DNA from 3 places in the Paenibacillus sp. EKM212P genome. Region 2 is predicted to be linked to each of the others. Evidence: predicted binding sites of a transcription regulator. Region 2 holds the regulator's gene; each other region holds the start of a gene.
What was found. The regulator Rex, encoded in region 2, represses fermentation and respiration genes when NADH is low (regulators of the CRP and FNR family bind a similar motif). The targets are predictions, from matches to a motif close to TTGTGAAATATTTCACAA.

Region 1: lpdD (prenylated flavin chaperone LpdD) is a predicted target of Rex. The motif match lies at 2,467-2,484, and genes of this name have one in related genera.
Region 3: G9G54_RS10255 (formate/nitrite transporter family protein) is a predicted target of Rex. The motif match lies at 1,781-1,798, and genes of this name have one in related genera.

The regions. Positions count from the first base shown of each region.
Region 1 covers NZ_JAAMNR010000004.1:504,243-508,678, forward strand. Annotated here, with positions in the region: gene G9G54_RS14905 (DUF1540 domain-containing protein) at 136-288, shown strand; gene G9G54_RS14910 (hypothetical protein) at 444-683, opposite strand; gene G9G54_RS14915 (DUF4190 domain-containing protein) at 777-1,148, opposite strand; gene G9G54_RS14920 (hypothetical protein) at 1,372-1,959, shown strand; gene lpdD (prenylated flavin chaperone LpdD) at 1,971-2,318, opposite strand; gene G9G54_RS14930 (S8 family serine peptidase) at 2,621-4,436, opposite strand, start outside.
Region 2 covers NZ_JAAMNR010000002.1:377,430-381,865, forward strand. Annotated here, with positions in the region: gene G9G54_RS07825 (hypothetical protein) at 1-451, opposite strand, end outside; gene G9G54_RS07830 (cell wall elongation regulator TseB-like domain-containing protein) at 992-1,516, opposite strand; gene G9G54_RS07835 (amidohydrolase) at 1,554-2,855, opposite strand; gene G9G54_RS07840 (redox-sensing transcriptional repressor Rex) at 2,842-3,495, opposite strand; gene dinG (ATP-dependent DNA helicase DinG) at 3,540-4,436, opposite strand, start outside.
Region 3 covers NZ_JAAMNR010000003.1:239,111-243,546, reverse strand. Annotated here, with positions in the region: gene G9G54_RS10260 (FAD-dependent oxidoreductase) at 125-1,486, shown strand; gene G9G54_RS10255 (formate/nitrite transporter family protein) at 1,873-2,706, shown strand; gene G9G54_RS10250 (molybdopterin-containing oxidoreductase family protein) at 3,080-4,436, shown strand, end outside.

The DNA.
Region 1 (4,436 bases), on a different contig from region 2:
TTTGATATTGTACCAGTAGGCATAGCAAAGTCCCTCTTCCTGACAAGAGGGTAAACACAGTTGGACAAGTCCTACCTTGACTGACCGTGATACTATTTGCTCAGCCCATCACAACCATATAAGGAGGTGTACAACATGGCAAAAGACGTTCTGTGTGAAGTCAATTCATGTACGTACTGGGCCCAAGAAAATAAATGTAGCGCTAGCTCCATTTATATCGTAAGCAACAGACCTGAAGACACTCACAAATCCGAAGAAACAGACTGCAAAACCTTCGAAGCCAAGTAAATCTTTGATTTCAAGCCTAAGCTTTATAATGAAGGAGCCCATGCCCGGGTTCCTTCTTTCTTATGATATTCTAACAAGAATGATAATTATTATCAAGTCCTTTTTCGGTACAGAAAAAATGCTATTCGCTTGTATACAATCATTTCTCTGCTACTTTATAAAGCCACGCCGAAAAGGACCCTGCTGTTCTCTCTAAAAACAAAAAAAGAAGCGTCGCTCTGAACGATTCGCTTCTTGTGCTTGACCTTTTGTAATTGTTCTTGCTTGGTCGGCTTCATTCGTATGTGCTGTGAAATCTCGCCATAATGGCCATTCGTTTTGCGGCTCTGTGCCGCACAATAGATTCCAGCGCGTTTTGCCTTGCTCAGCGCTTTTTGTGTTTGAGTACGTGCCATACGGCTTCACTCTCCTTCATTGGACTCCTTTTATCATAACATCCAATAGTCAAATCGTGAATGGTTTGTCTGACTCAAGCATTCTTCAATTCATTAAATGTCTGAAAAAATATCCGGATCGCCACTGGAGGCTGCCACAACAAAAACAATGACCAAGAAAATGATGATCAGTGTATAAATCAGTGTACCGATAATACTACATACCAGTCCAGCAATGGCCATACCTCTGCCTTGTTCGCCATGACGGTTAATTTCCTTCAGGGAAAGACTGGACAAAATAATACCCACAATTCCGATAATCAACCCGATATAGGGAATGACCACAGATAAAATCCCGAGCACCATCGAGGCAACAGCTTTACTATTCGTAGGTGGAACTACTGGGGGCGGGTTAAATGGGGCGTTATAATCGTTCGTCTCCTGAAAAGGATCGGAAGATCGAGGCTCCTTGTACAAATCACTCATCCGTTAAATTCAACTCCAATAAGTAAAATAGCAATTATATAAGTTCTAGGGTACCACAATCTTACAAATCAGGACAGTACTTATTTCAATTTTTTAAATTAGAACGTTAAAAAGAAGAAACATAGCGATATTAGCACTTTTTGAGGTAACCGGGCATACAGTATTTTACCTGTTACAGATCAATTGCGCTCCATGAGAGCATCCTGCCAAGGAGGTCGGAGCTATGTTATATCGTGCAACATCCCGCAGAAAGGGCTCGCCTCACAAACGATTAAATGCAGATACACTTAGGAAAATATCCGCTGCCATGCTGCCCTTTTACAAAGCTATTGCAACCCGACGTGCTTTTGCCGTCCAATGGTCACGAGCTGTCGTTCAGGGCAATTTGGATCGGATGAAATCCCTTCTCTGCTCAGTAGCGCCATTTGCCGCCAAACAAGGCTTAGGCACGAATGGCATTGGCTACTTTATTTCCTTTTTAGCTCAGCCACCGATGCTCTATTATACGAATGGAACGACGATTCCACCCGGGACTGTGCAGTTTACGTTTGAGCCGAGAGTTCATCGCGCCATCGCAAAAGCCGTTTTTCCACTGTATCGCGAATTGGCACGCAATCCATGTTTTGCTTCTGCCTTAGCCAAAGCAATCAACAGACAAGACCAGCGTGCAGTTCATGTCATGATCCGTAGTTTGATTCCATCCTCTGCGCTGAAATCCGTACAAATTGAGGATGATGGCTTTGCCTTGCTTTTTAAGTATCCCTTTAGCAAGTATCCGTATCGCAATCTGCTCTTTCGGGAGTTCACTTAAAAAGGTCGCTACTAGCGTTCTTGCTTGAGTTTTCCAATGAGCTCTTTTCCCAGTTGTATAGCCATATCTGTCAGCACTCTGATTTCGTCCTTGGTTGCATGATCCAAATGTGCTCCGCAGCAAATGGCAAAATTGCCCGCAAACTCTTTTCGCAAGCGAACTGCAATTTCTTCGGTAATATAAAATTCCTTATGGTTTTGTAATTGCACAGTTTGAATCGGCTCGAGCCTGGCCCCTGCTGTAATCGTTCCCAAATGAGGCTGATCACCGCCTGAAATGAGTACAATGATATCTTCCCCCATAAAATAGGCATCCAGCACAAGACGGATACGTCCGCTTTCTTTTTGCAAATGAATCATATAATCCTCTCCTGCTAAAAATATTATTCAGGATTTTGCAAAATTCGATTCCAGTCGCTCCAAAGTGCAATATATAGACGAACTAGACCATTTCGATCTATATATCGTTTATTGAAAATCGCTTATTGGATTTTTGCAAAATCCTCTATTGTGAAACGATTCACTTTATAGAGTTCTACTCATTGTATCGCTTCTTGAACGGCTCGACAATTAAAAATGGCCCACAGCAGCCTCTATAAACCGTGGCTTGCTGTGGGCCTTCATTGCTATTCTAAAAGAAGCCTTCCCTTTCCTACTGGCTGTTAACGGATCGTGATCGTATGCACAGTCTTACCACTTGCGCCGTCATTATCCGTCACCGTTAGCTCTACGGTATACGTTCCAGCTGTGGTGAATTTATGCTTCACCTTGGAACCGACTGCCGTATCGCCATCGCCAAAATTCCAGCTGTAGCTGACGATTTCACCATCTACATCACGGGAAGCTTTGGCGTTAAATTGTACATTTTTGTTCTTCTTAGCTGATTCATTAGCCTGAATAATGGCTACTGGCTTTTCATTGGATGTAGGTGGATTCGGATCAGGGTTCTGTCCTCCACCATTGGTTACATACAATTTTCCCGGCGCCTCCGTCTCCACTTCATTTCCCGCTGCATCCCTTACCCGGATCACAATGACTCCGCCTTCCAGGTTCAGAGAAGATGAAGTGAAATAAGTACCTTCATAGTGGCCTGACGAAGTTTCATTTAATGGAATATCGTTGCGGCCCAAAGTGGACAGGTTGAAAGGCAGCTCCACATGGAAGGACGCCTCCAAACCGGATGCACTGTCAAAGGATACTCGTACCGACTGCCCTGGAGTAATACGCACATCCTCAGCAGGGCTAATGTTTTCAAGCTTCGGCAGAGCTGTATCTACATACACCGAGCGCGTAACGGTTGTTTCGTTTTCGGCAAGATCCTTGGCCGTCACCGTAATTTGATTTTCGCCTTCGTTGATAAGCAATCGCTTGTTAAAGCTGCCATCACTTCCAAATTCAGCGGGCTCACCGTTAATCGACAATTCGGTGAGGAACTCGTCGTACACGGTACCGATAACACTAACTACACCCGCGTTCGTACGGGCTCCTTCATCAGGAGAAGTCAGGATCAGACCCGGTTTAGTCTGATCGAGCGTCACAACTACCGTTTCGGAACGATCCGTTAATTTGCCGTATACCGCTGCTTGAACACTTAGCGGATTAGCACCTGGCTGAAGATCAACCGACAAACTGAACTGACGATCCTTCACTTTCGTTGTGCCAGCCAGCTCCTTACCGTTAAAGAGCTGAATATCGGCTCCTTCTGCCGGGGAAGTTCCTGTTACGGTAATCGACTCTTCCTGCGTATACGTAGCCTTCGTAGGAGTCGTAATCGTTGGAGCATTCACCGGATATCTGACGATAGCCCGGATCATGTAGTTCCCTTCCTCCTCAGGTGATTGGCTCCATACGCCGCTTACACCTTGCCAGCTGCGAAGTGCATTCGGGCCACTCTCATCTGTAGCAAGACCCGGCGACTGTGTGCCTACAGCAGACTGTGTATATACGATGTAGAAGTCACCTTGAACCGTCACCGGCTCTGGAAGCTGCACTGTCGTCCATTGTGTCTCATCCCTTACGGCAGTCCCGTCGAATGGACCAGCCAATAATCGTCCAGGTGCTCCTGCCGCACCGGAGGCGTCATAGATAGAATATTGGAATGCCGTTCCTCCCGGATTCGGAAAGGCAGAGTTCCAGAACAAAAGCGATGCTCCTGTCACTTGAGCCACTTCCGACTCAGGCGTCATTCTGACTGCCCATGAATTGCCTGCCGCGTTAAAGGCTCTAGCATTTTCTCCTGTCCCGTCATCGTAGGCAATGCCTCCCTGGAACCCGATAAAAGGTTTCAACGTGACATTCGCTTCCACACTACCGTTCGGAGGAGCAGTAACGGATACACTGTCACTATAATAATTCTCAGCTGAAATGGACAATGTGTATGTTCCTTCCAGCACGTCCAGCGTAAATTCTCCAGCCTCATTCGTCTCTACCGGAGCAATACGCGCATCCTCCAGCACCAACACTTTCGCTTTTTGGATC
Region 2 (4,436 bases):
TATAGACATTGTTCGAATCCATGTCGGTATCAGCTTTGATACCCGTCTTTTTCTTTTTCATCTGCTCAACTGTAGATGAAATTTGAGTATACTTTTTATTTTCCATCGCTTCGGCTACAGGAAACATAGCCTCAGACCACCATTGATTCAGTGCTGAATTGGAACGATCTTCAATATCCAGCTTAATGGTACGGCTGCCAATGATGGTTTGTCCTTTTTGCTTAACCACATCGACTAATCCGGCCACATCCGCCTGCGGTTTGAGATCTAGTTTCAATACAACCTGATCCTGTTTAATATCTATTTGAGCGCTTGTCACGCCTGGATATTGAGAAACCAGTTTTTCCAGAGGACTTTGCATTGTAACCTGACGGTAAATGAACCATCCCCCAAATAGCAGCAAAGCTGCCAAAACTGCCGCCACAACGATAGGAACTGCACGCAATTTCAAACAACATCCTCCTCTCAAAATGTAAAACCCAGAAGAAACGGGACGAATGTCAACAAACAACCAAATTGCATGATCTTACAGCGATCAGCAATTCTTTTTTCTATCATTTTTGTCTATCACTTATAAAATATAGTATATCATAACGTATATCTAATATCGAAGGCAATGTGTGGAGGAGTTGTGATGAGGCAAAATCTTTGGTTAAGGTGGAGGCGAGACGCTGAGCGTAGGATTTGATCTTACGATCGCTGTTGCCACCAGATTTTTCTCGATTATATTCTTACGGAGAAAATCCGGCGGCAAAGGCGAACGCTCCGCTTCTCCAGATTCAAATCCTCCACTCCGTACTGCCCGCCATAAAGATGAATTTGCCCTAGGAGAGAAGATGGATAGGTAAAGATGCTTCACTGGTTTTCAGACCATTTTACGGCATAGCAAGACTAAAAGACGTAAATACGAATTTCATCGCATTTACGTCTTTTTCTTAAGCTTTCAATTATTTACTAGTCATTCATTCCACATCTGCTAATCCTCAACCAGCTAGTTATTGGGCAAAGTATATTTTACACCCGTCGCTACCCCATCTGAGAAACGATAAAAGCTGTAGTAATGATGACTTCCATCATCGTAAAACAACTGCCACACATATTCGCCATTGAACACACTCGGCTGAAGCCTTACAATTTTTACACCTGGAAGCTGCTGCTGAATTATTGCCGTCATTTTTTGCTCATCGACTCCATTCTTCAGCAGTTCGGTGTGAACACCGCTATTATCTGCGGCAGGTACGTTAGGTTGTCCTTCCACTTTTTGAAAAGGAACCCACACCATTATATTTTCATTCTGTGCATTTTTCCCTTGAACCACCCAATATACCTGATCCCACACAGACTTCCATGTTTGAGTCGTGCTAACCAGACCACCTGATTGCTTGGCCTTAATGATAGCGGCATTTTTCTCAGCCACCTGGTCTTGAGTAACATAGGAATAATACCAGAAAATGCTGACCAGGATCAGTATTACGGCCAAAATGGCGACCGCTATCCACTTTTTCTTATTTTTCAAACCCGTGCTTCCTCTCTAAGGGGATGTGACACCTGAATTAGCGCGACAGCAGCCCTTCAAAGGCGGCTTGTGCCTCATGTTTGATGCGTTCCTCGTCCATAGTCAGGCATTCGCCGTTTTTCACAACCTGACGACCGTCTACCCATACGTGAACCACGTCTTTGGCGCTTGCTGAGTATACCGCATGGGAAATAATATCTGTACGCGGCAAGAAATGTGCCTGATTCAGATCCAGCGCGATAAAGTCAGCCTTGTTGCCTGCTGCCAACGCTCCTACTTCTTTTAAACCAATTGACTTTGCACCGTATTCTGTTGCCAGACGCAGCGCTTCACTCGCAGGAACTGCCGTAGGGTCACCAGATACACCCTTGTGAATAAGTGCTGCCAGACGCATTTCCTCGAACATATCCAGGTTATTATTACTGGCAGGACCATCCGTTCCGAGAGAAACGGTAACCCCTGCACGCAGCAATTCAGGCACTCTTGCCACACCACTTGCCAGCTTCAAGTTGCTACCTGGGTTGTGCGAAACCGCTACACCACGTTCAGCCAGTAAAGCTATTTCTTCGTCATTCAAATGAACGCCATGGGCAACAAGCGAAGGACGGGAGAAAAAGCCAAACTTATCCAAGTGTGCAACTGGACGCAAACCGTAGTCACGTACGTTTTGCTCCACTTCGGCGATCGTCTCAGACATGTGCGTATGCAGCGGCAAATCCAGATCATGCGCAGCTTGTACGAATTTTTCAATAAACGCAGGTGGACAGGTGTATGGCGCATGCGGTGACATCATCGTTGTAATACGCCCGTCTGCTTTACCATGCCAGTTACGCGCAAAAGTTACGGCCTCAGCCAGCTTGATTCGCTGTTCTTCCTCCGAACATAGTCCAATTGCTCCACGCATCAGACTTGCACGAATACCTGACTCTTCAGCCACACGAGCCACCTCATCCATATGATCGTACATGTCCAGGAAGGTCGTTGTTCCACCTTTCAGCATTTCCAGCACAGACAACGACGTACCCCAGTACACGTCCGTAGATGTAAACTTGGCTTCCATAGGCCACATTTTTTCCTGAAGCCATACTTGAAGTGCCAAGTCATCTCCATGCCCACGCAGCAGAGACATCGCCGCATGACCATGAGTATTAATCAGACCAGGTAAAAATAAAAGCCCCTTACCATCGATCGCTTCCGTCTCTTCCTCACCCGAAGGCAAAGTCTCGCCAATGTAAGTAATGCGGCTATCTTCCACAATCATAAAACCATGGATTACCCCAGCTTCTGGTCCATTTACGGCAAAAGAGCCGTTTTTAATCATCCATTTATTCACTGTCATATTGTGTTTCTTCCTTTCCGTCCTCCAAATAATAAGCGAGGCTAAGCAAATCAGTTGTAAAGTCTGTGGCATGAATCCGAATGTTGGCCGGTGCCTTGAGAGTAGTCGGTGCAAAGTTCAGGATCGCTCCAATTCCGCTCTCAATAAGCCTGTCAGCCACGTGCTGTGCTTCAAAATCAGGTACGGTAATAATCCCGATTCGAATGTTTTTTTCTTTCACAGTCGCTTCCAGTTCATCCATCGGTTGCACGACCAATGTATTGATCTTGGTCCCTACCTTATCCGGAAACGCATCAAATACCGCTACAATCTTCATATTGTCTTTTAAATAAGCGTTATAATTCGAAAGGGCTTGCCCCAGATTACCCGCTCCGACCAATACTACATTAATTTGCTGATCGATTTTCAGGATATGGCGTATTTTCTCAATTAGATAAGAAACATCATAACCGATACCCTTCCGACCAAAATCTCCAAAATAGGCGAGATCTTTACGGATTTGGGCCGGGTTCAAATCTAGCCTCTGTCCCAACTCTTGAGAAGAGACCGTAGCCACCTCCCGTTTGTGAAGTGCATTCAGATAACGTAAATATACGGGTAACCTCCGTACGACAGCCTCTGAAATTTTATCTGATTTCATACTTGCTCCCCCTAATTGTAACGAACATACTTAGTGTCCGTCCGTTATGCCTCGGTCTCCGGGGCGGATTGGAGCCATTCGGCGATGCGGGGCACCATTTGCTCCGATGGCATATGCTCCATTTTTGGTCCCGGTAACGAGTACAAAAAGTGCTTTCCGTAATAGGATTCGATCACACGCGTATCGTAAACGATAACGACCCCGTGGTCGCTCGCTGTACGAACCAACCGACCAAATCCCTGTTTGAAGCGAATGACCGCTTGTGGTACAGACAGCTTCATAAATGGATTCTTCTTCTGCTGCTGGAGCAGCTCGCTTTTTGCCTCCAGCAACGGGTGATTCGGCGGTTGAAATGGCAAGCGAACAATGGCTAGACAAGTCAGAGCCTTCCCCGGAATATCGACGCCTTCCCAGAAGCTGCTGGTTCCCAGCAATACAGAAGCTTTGGCTTCCTGAAAACGGCGGGTTAGCTTGCTGCGACTCCCACTGTCCACACCTTGTCCCAGCACAGTAATTTCGCTGGATGCTAAGGCCTCTTTGAGCGGTTCATACACTTGCCGGAGCATCCGATAGGAAGTAAACAGAACGAGCATTCTCCCCCGCGTCGCCTGAGCAGTCGCTCCTAGAGAGCTAACGAGCATATCTACAAAGTGTGCATCTCCTACACTGCCCTTCACGCTTGGGAAATCCCGTGGAATGACCAGCAACACCTGATCCCTGTAATTAAAGGGTGACGGGAGCTGCGAAGTCATCAGCCGCTCTTGATCTGCGGCCTCCTGCAAGCCGAGCTGATCGATCATGTACTGAAACGACTTATCTACCGATAAGGTAGCAGACGTCAGAATGATGCTTCTTTTTTTGTCAAAAAACATTTCTTTCAACTGGCGGCTCACATCGACGGGCACCGCATAAAATTGTAATGATTTACTGCGGAATTGCCC
Region 3 (4,436 bases), on a different contig from region 2:
GAAAAATATCACACTATAATAAGCGCATAAAGTGAAATAAATCACAAACGCTAACGAGCTGTTTACGTGAAACTATTCACAATAATTATACATTTTATGCCCACACACCAAGGAGGAATTTAACATGAAAGTAGCAGTTATCGGATGTACACACGCAGGCACGGCAGCTATCGTCAACACAGCTAAATGTTATCCAGATGCAGAAATTACCGTTTACGAGCGTAATGATAATATTTCATTTTTATCTTGTGGTATTGCGCTGTATGTAGGTGGTGTCGTCAAAGATCCACACGGCCTGTTTTATTCGTCTCCAGATCAACTGGCTGACTTGGGTGTAGTGACCAAGATGCTTCATGAGGTAACGAGTGTGGATACGGCAGGCAAGACGCTGCATGCACGTAATCTCCAAACAGGTGAAGAATTTACAGACACATTTGATAAATTAATTGTGACTACGGGTTCGTGGCCTATTATTCCAAAGCTGGAGGGCATTGAACTTGATCATATTTTGCTCTGTAAAAACTATAATCATTCCAATGATATCATTGAGAAAGCCCAGCACGTACAGAACATTACAGTCGTCGGGGCTGGATACATTGGTGTTGAACTGGTAGAAGCTTTCCAAATGAACGGTAAAAATGTAACACTGATCGACAGTGCTGATCGTATATTGAATAAGTATTTGGACCATGAGTATACAGACCGGATTGAAAGTTCCCTGAAGGAACATGGCATTAAGCTGGTACTTGGCGAGACGGTGAGTCGTTTTGAGGGTACGAACGGTAAGGTGAGTAAAGTCGTGACCTCTAAAGGAGAATATGAAACAGAGCTTGTTATTCTCTGCATCGGTTTCAGACCTCAAACGGATCTGCTCAAAGGTCAAGTAGATATGTTGCCTAACGGTGCGATCATTGTGGATAACTATATGCAAAGTAGCTGCCCGGACGTGTTTGCAGCAGGTGACAGTTGTGCAATCCGCTATAATCCGACAGGCAAAACGGCTTATATTCCTTTGGCAACCAATGCAGTTCGTATGGGTACGCTGGTAGCACGTAATCTGGTACAACCAACCATTGCCTACATGGGAACCCAAGGAACTTCGGGTATCAAAATCTACGAAGACAATATCGCAGGAACAGGCATGACGGAAGCCGCGGCAATGGACGAAGGCATGACTGTAGAGGCTGTAACCATTGAAGACAGCTACCGGCCTGAATTTATGCCAACCTCCGAAAAGGTATTACTGAAAGTGGTATATGAGCAGGAGACGCGGAGAATTTTGGGGGCTCAAATTATGTCGAAGGTGGATTTGACGCAATCCATTAACACGCTATCCGTAGCCATTCAAAATCATATGACCATTGACCAGTTGGCTTTTGTCGATTTCTTCTTCCAGCCGCATTATAACAAGCCTTGGAATTTCCTGAACGCGGCAGGTTTACAAGCATTGCCTACAATATCCGAGCGGAACCCAGTTACTGTATAATTAGATTTGTCTGTGACATTGTTCATAAGTTTGTCAACAATCTGAGGCGTACGGATGAATCCTTATAGTACAATATAGAGTAGCATAAGGATCAGGGGGGAAGTAGCTTATGGGTTTGTTTTATATCCTTTTTCTTGTAGTCGTGGCCGTGGTAGGCCTCGGTGGAGTTATTTGGTTCTTGAGAGCAGTTGAAAAGGAAGAATACAATTAAATGTAAAGCGCGTAGTAGCGCAGTAGATGTAATAATACAGAAAGACAGTCCTTATTCTAAGGGCTGTTTTTTTATAGTTAAGAAAGTGATTTTTTTCACAAACATAATCACTGATTTTAAATAAAATATGAAAGAAGAATATTTTAGTGAAAAGATATTAAAGGAGCGGGGACATATGGCGAGCTATAAACCGGGGCAAATTGCTGAAAAGACGGTGGAAACAGGAGTGGCCAAGGCGAACAACCCGTGGACTGTGGCGGTGGTACTGGGATTTTTGGCAGGTGCATTTATTGCACTTGGGTTTTTGCTGGATATACGTGTTATTGCAAGTGCGCCTAAAGAATGGGGAAGCATTGCCACCTTTATTGGAGCTGCGGTGTTCCCCGTAGGTCTGGTATTAGTTTTGATCGCCGGCGGAGAATTGCTGACCGGCAATATGATGGCGGTCCCTTTGGCGAGATGGGCAGGACGGATTAAGACAGGAGCCATGCTTCGTAATTTGGCGATTATTACGCTCAGTAATTTTGCAGGTGCGTTATTCGTTGCATTTTTCTTTGGGCATGTACTGGGTTTGACAGAAACGGGCCCTTACCTGGACAAAGTGGTGGATATGGCAGGACATAAGCTACATGAAAGCTTTTTGCAGTCTTTTATATCGGGTATAGGATGTAACTGGCTCGTAGCACTGGCTGTATGGCTGGCATATAGCACAGACTCCATTGGCGGCAAAATTATGGGGATTTGGTTCCCAACAATGGCCTTTGTCGCTATTGGATTTCAGCACGTTGTTGCCAATATGTTTCTCATTCCGGCAGCTATTTTTGCAGGCCACTTTTCATGGGCAGATTATGTTATGAACTTCATTCCGGTCTGGCTGGGGAATTTGGTAGGAGGTAGCCTGTTTGTGGCTGGAGCCTACTGGTTGGCCTATTTGAAAAAGCCTCAAACCAACGCACTTCCAGCGAATGAATCTCCAACTACTTCTTCGGTTGCACATCAAATCCGTTGAGTGATCCTGCTTAATTACGGTACTTTAAACAGCAATGAACAAAGCAAATCCGCCATGACAGGCCCGGGGGAACGAAACCTGTCATGGCGGATTTTTTTGGGAGTGGTCCATGATTTGGCATGGAGGATGAGTGTGCTCTCGTCCCATAATGCCTTGATCTCTTTTACCCTCGGTAAGATATAATGAAACAGGATGTCGAAAAAAATTATGATTCTTAAAAAAATCCGTTTTGCTCTATGCAGCAGACGGATTTTTTTAATATTTTGGAGAGCGGCTGTGTGGGAAAATCCTTCTCTTGCCATAGGCCAAAGCTGTGGATATGATAAGATCAGTGTAATTTTTGGAAACGGTAACGGAAAGGAGCATCAACACTATGGATCATCGCAATAGCGCGCCTCCTGAGGCCACGCTTCAACAAGACTTACAAAGGGGACAGCGGATGACGGAGCAGCAGGACGGAATTTTCCCGGCTGTATGCCCGTTAGATTGCCCGGATACGTGTGGGCTCCTGCTTCACAAGGAAAGTGGAAAGATAGTCAAGGTGACTGGGAACCCGGATCATCCTATTACCAAAGGGGCTATTTGTAACAAAGTTCGCAATATGACGGAGCGGGTATATGATCCTGATCGGGTGCTCTATCCGTTGAAACGTATAGGCCCCAAAGGAGAAGGGAAATTTGAACGTATTAGCTGGGAGGAGGCAGTCGATACCATTACAGGTCGGTTCAAGGAGCTGATATGTATGGACGGACCGGAATCTATTCTCCCCTACAGCTTTTATGGCAATATGGGCGTATTGAGTGTGGATGGAATGGACCGCAGATTTTTTAATGCGCTGGGTTCAAGCCAACTGGATCAGACGATATGTAGCGTGGCAGGGAATGAAGGCTGGGCGTCCGTTATGGGTTTTAAGGGCGGCACCAGCCCGGAGGACACGGAGGATGCAGACCTCATTATTGTGTGGGGTGGAAATGTCATTAGCACCAACATGCATCAGGTCGTTTTGGCTGAGAAAGCACGTAAAAAAGGTGCTAAGGTGGTCGTTATTGACGTTCATCGCAACCGGACGGCGCAATGGGCGGATTGGTTCATTCCGTTATATCCGGGGACGGATACGGCGCTTGCACTGGGTGTTATGAATGTGCTGTTCGCTCAGGGACTGACGGACGACGAATTTTTACATCGCTACACGGTAGGCCATGAGGAACTGCGCGAGCATGTTAAGACATATACACCAGAGCGAGTTTCGCGGATTACCGGCGTACCGGAAGCGGATATCATCCGTTTGGCGGAAATGTACGGAACTGCGCGAGCAGCGTATATCAATATCGGCAATGGGCTTCAGCATCATGATAATGGCGGTATGAACGTACGTGCGGTTACATGCTTGCCTGCGCTCACTGGACAATGGCTGAAGCACGGCGGGGGAGCGTCACGCTCTAATGGCGCTTATGGCAAGTTTAACGGCGCCAATCTGGCGCGTCCTGATCTGCGACAGAATCCGGATGCCCGGGTGATCAACATGAACCGGATCGGAGAAGCGCTGCTACAGAAGGAACAGCCGATTAAGGCGTTATTCGTATACTGCAGTAACCCCGTAGTTGTAGCCCCCGATTCAGAACGGGTGACTGAAGGATTTGGACGAGAGGATTTGTTCACAGTCGTTCATGACCTGTTTCTTACGGATACGGCCCGTTATGCCGATATTGTGCTGCCTGCAGCGTCTTCCT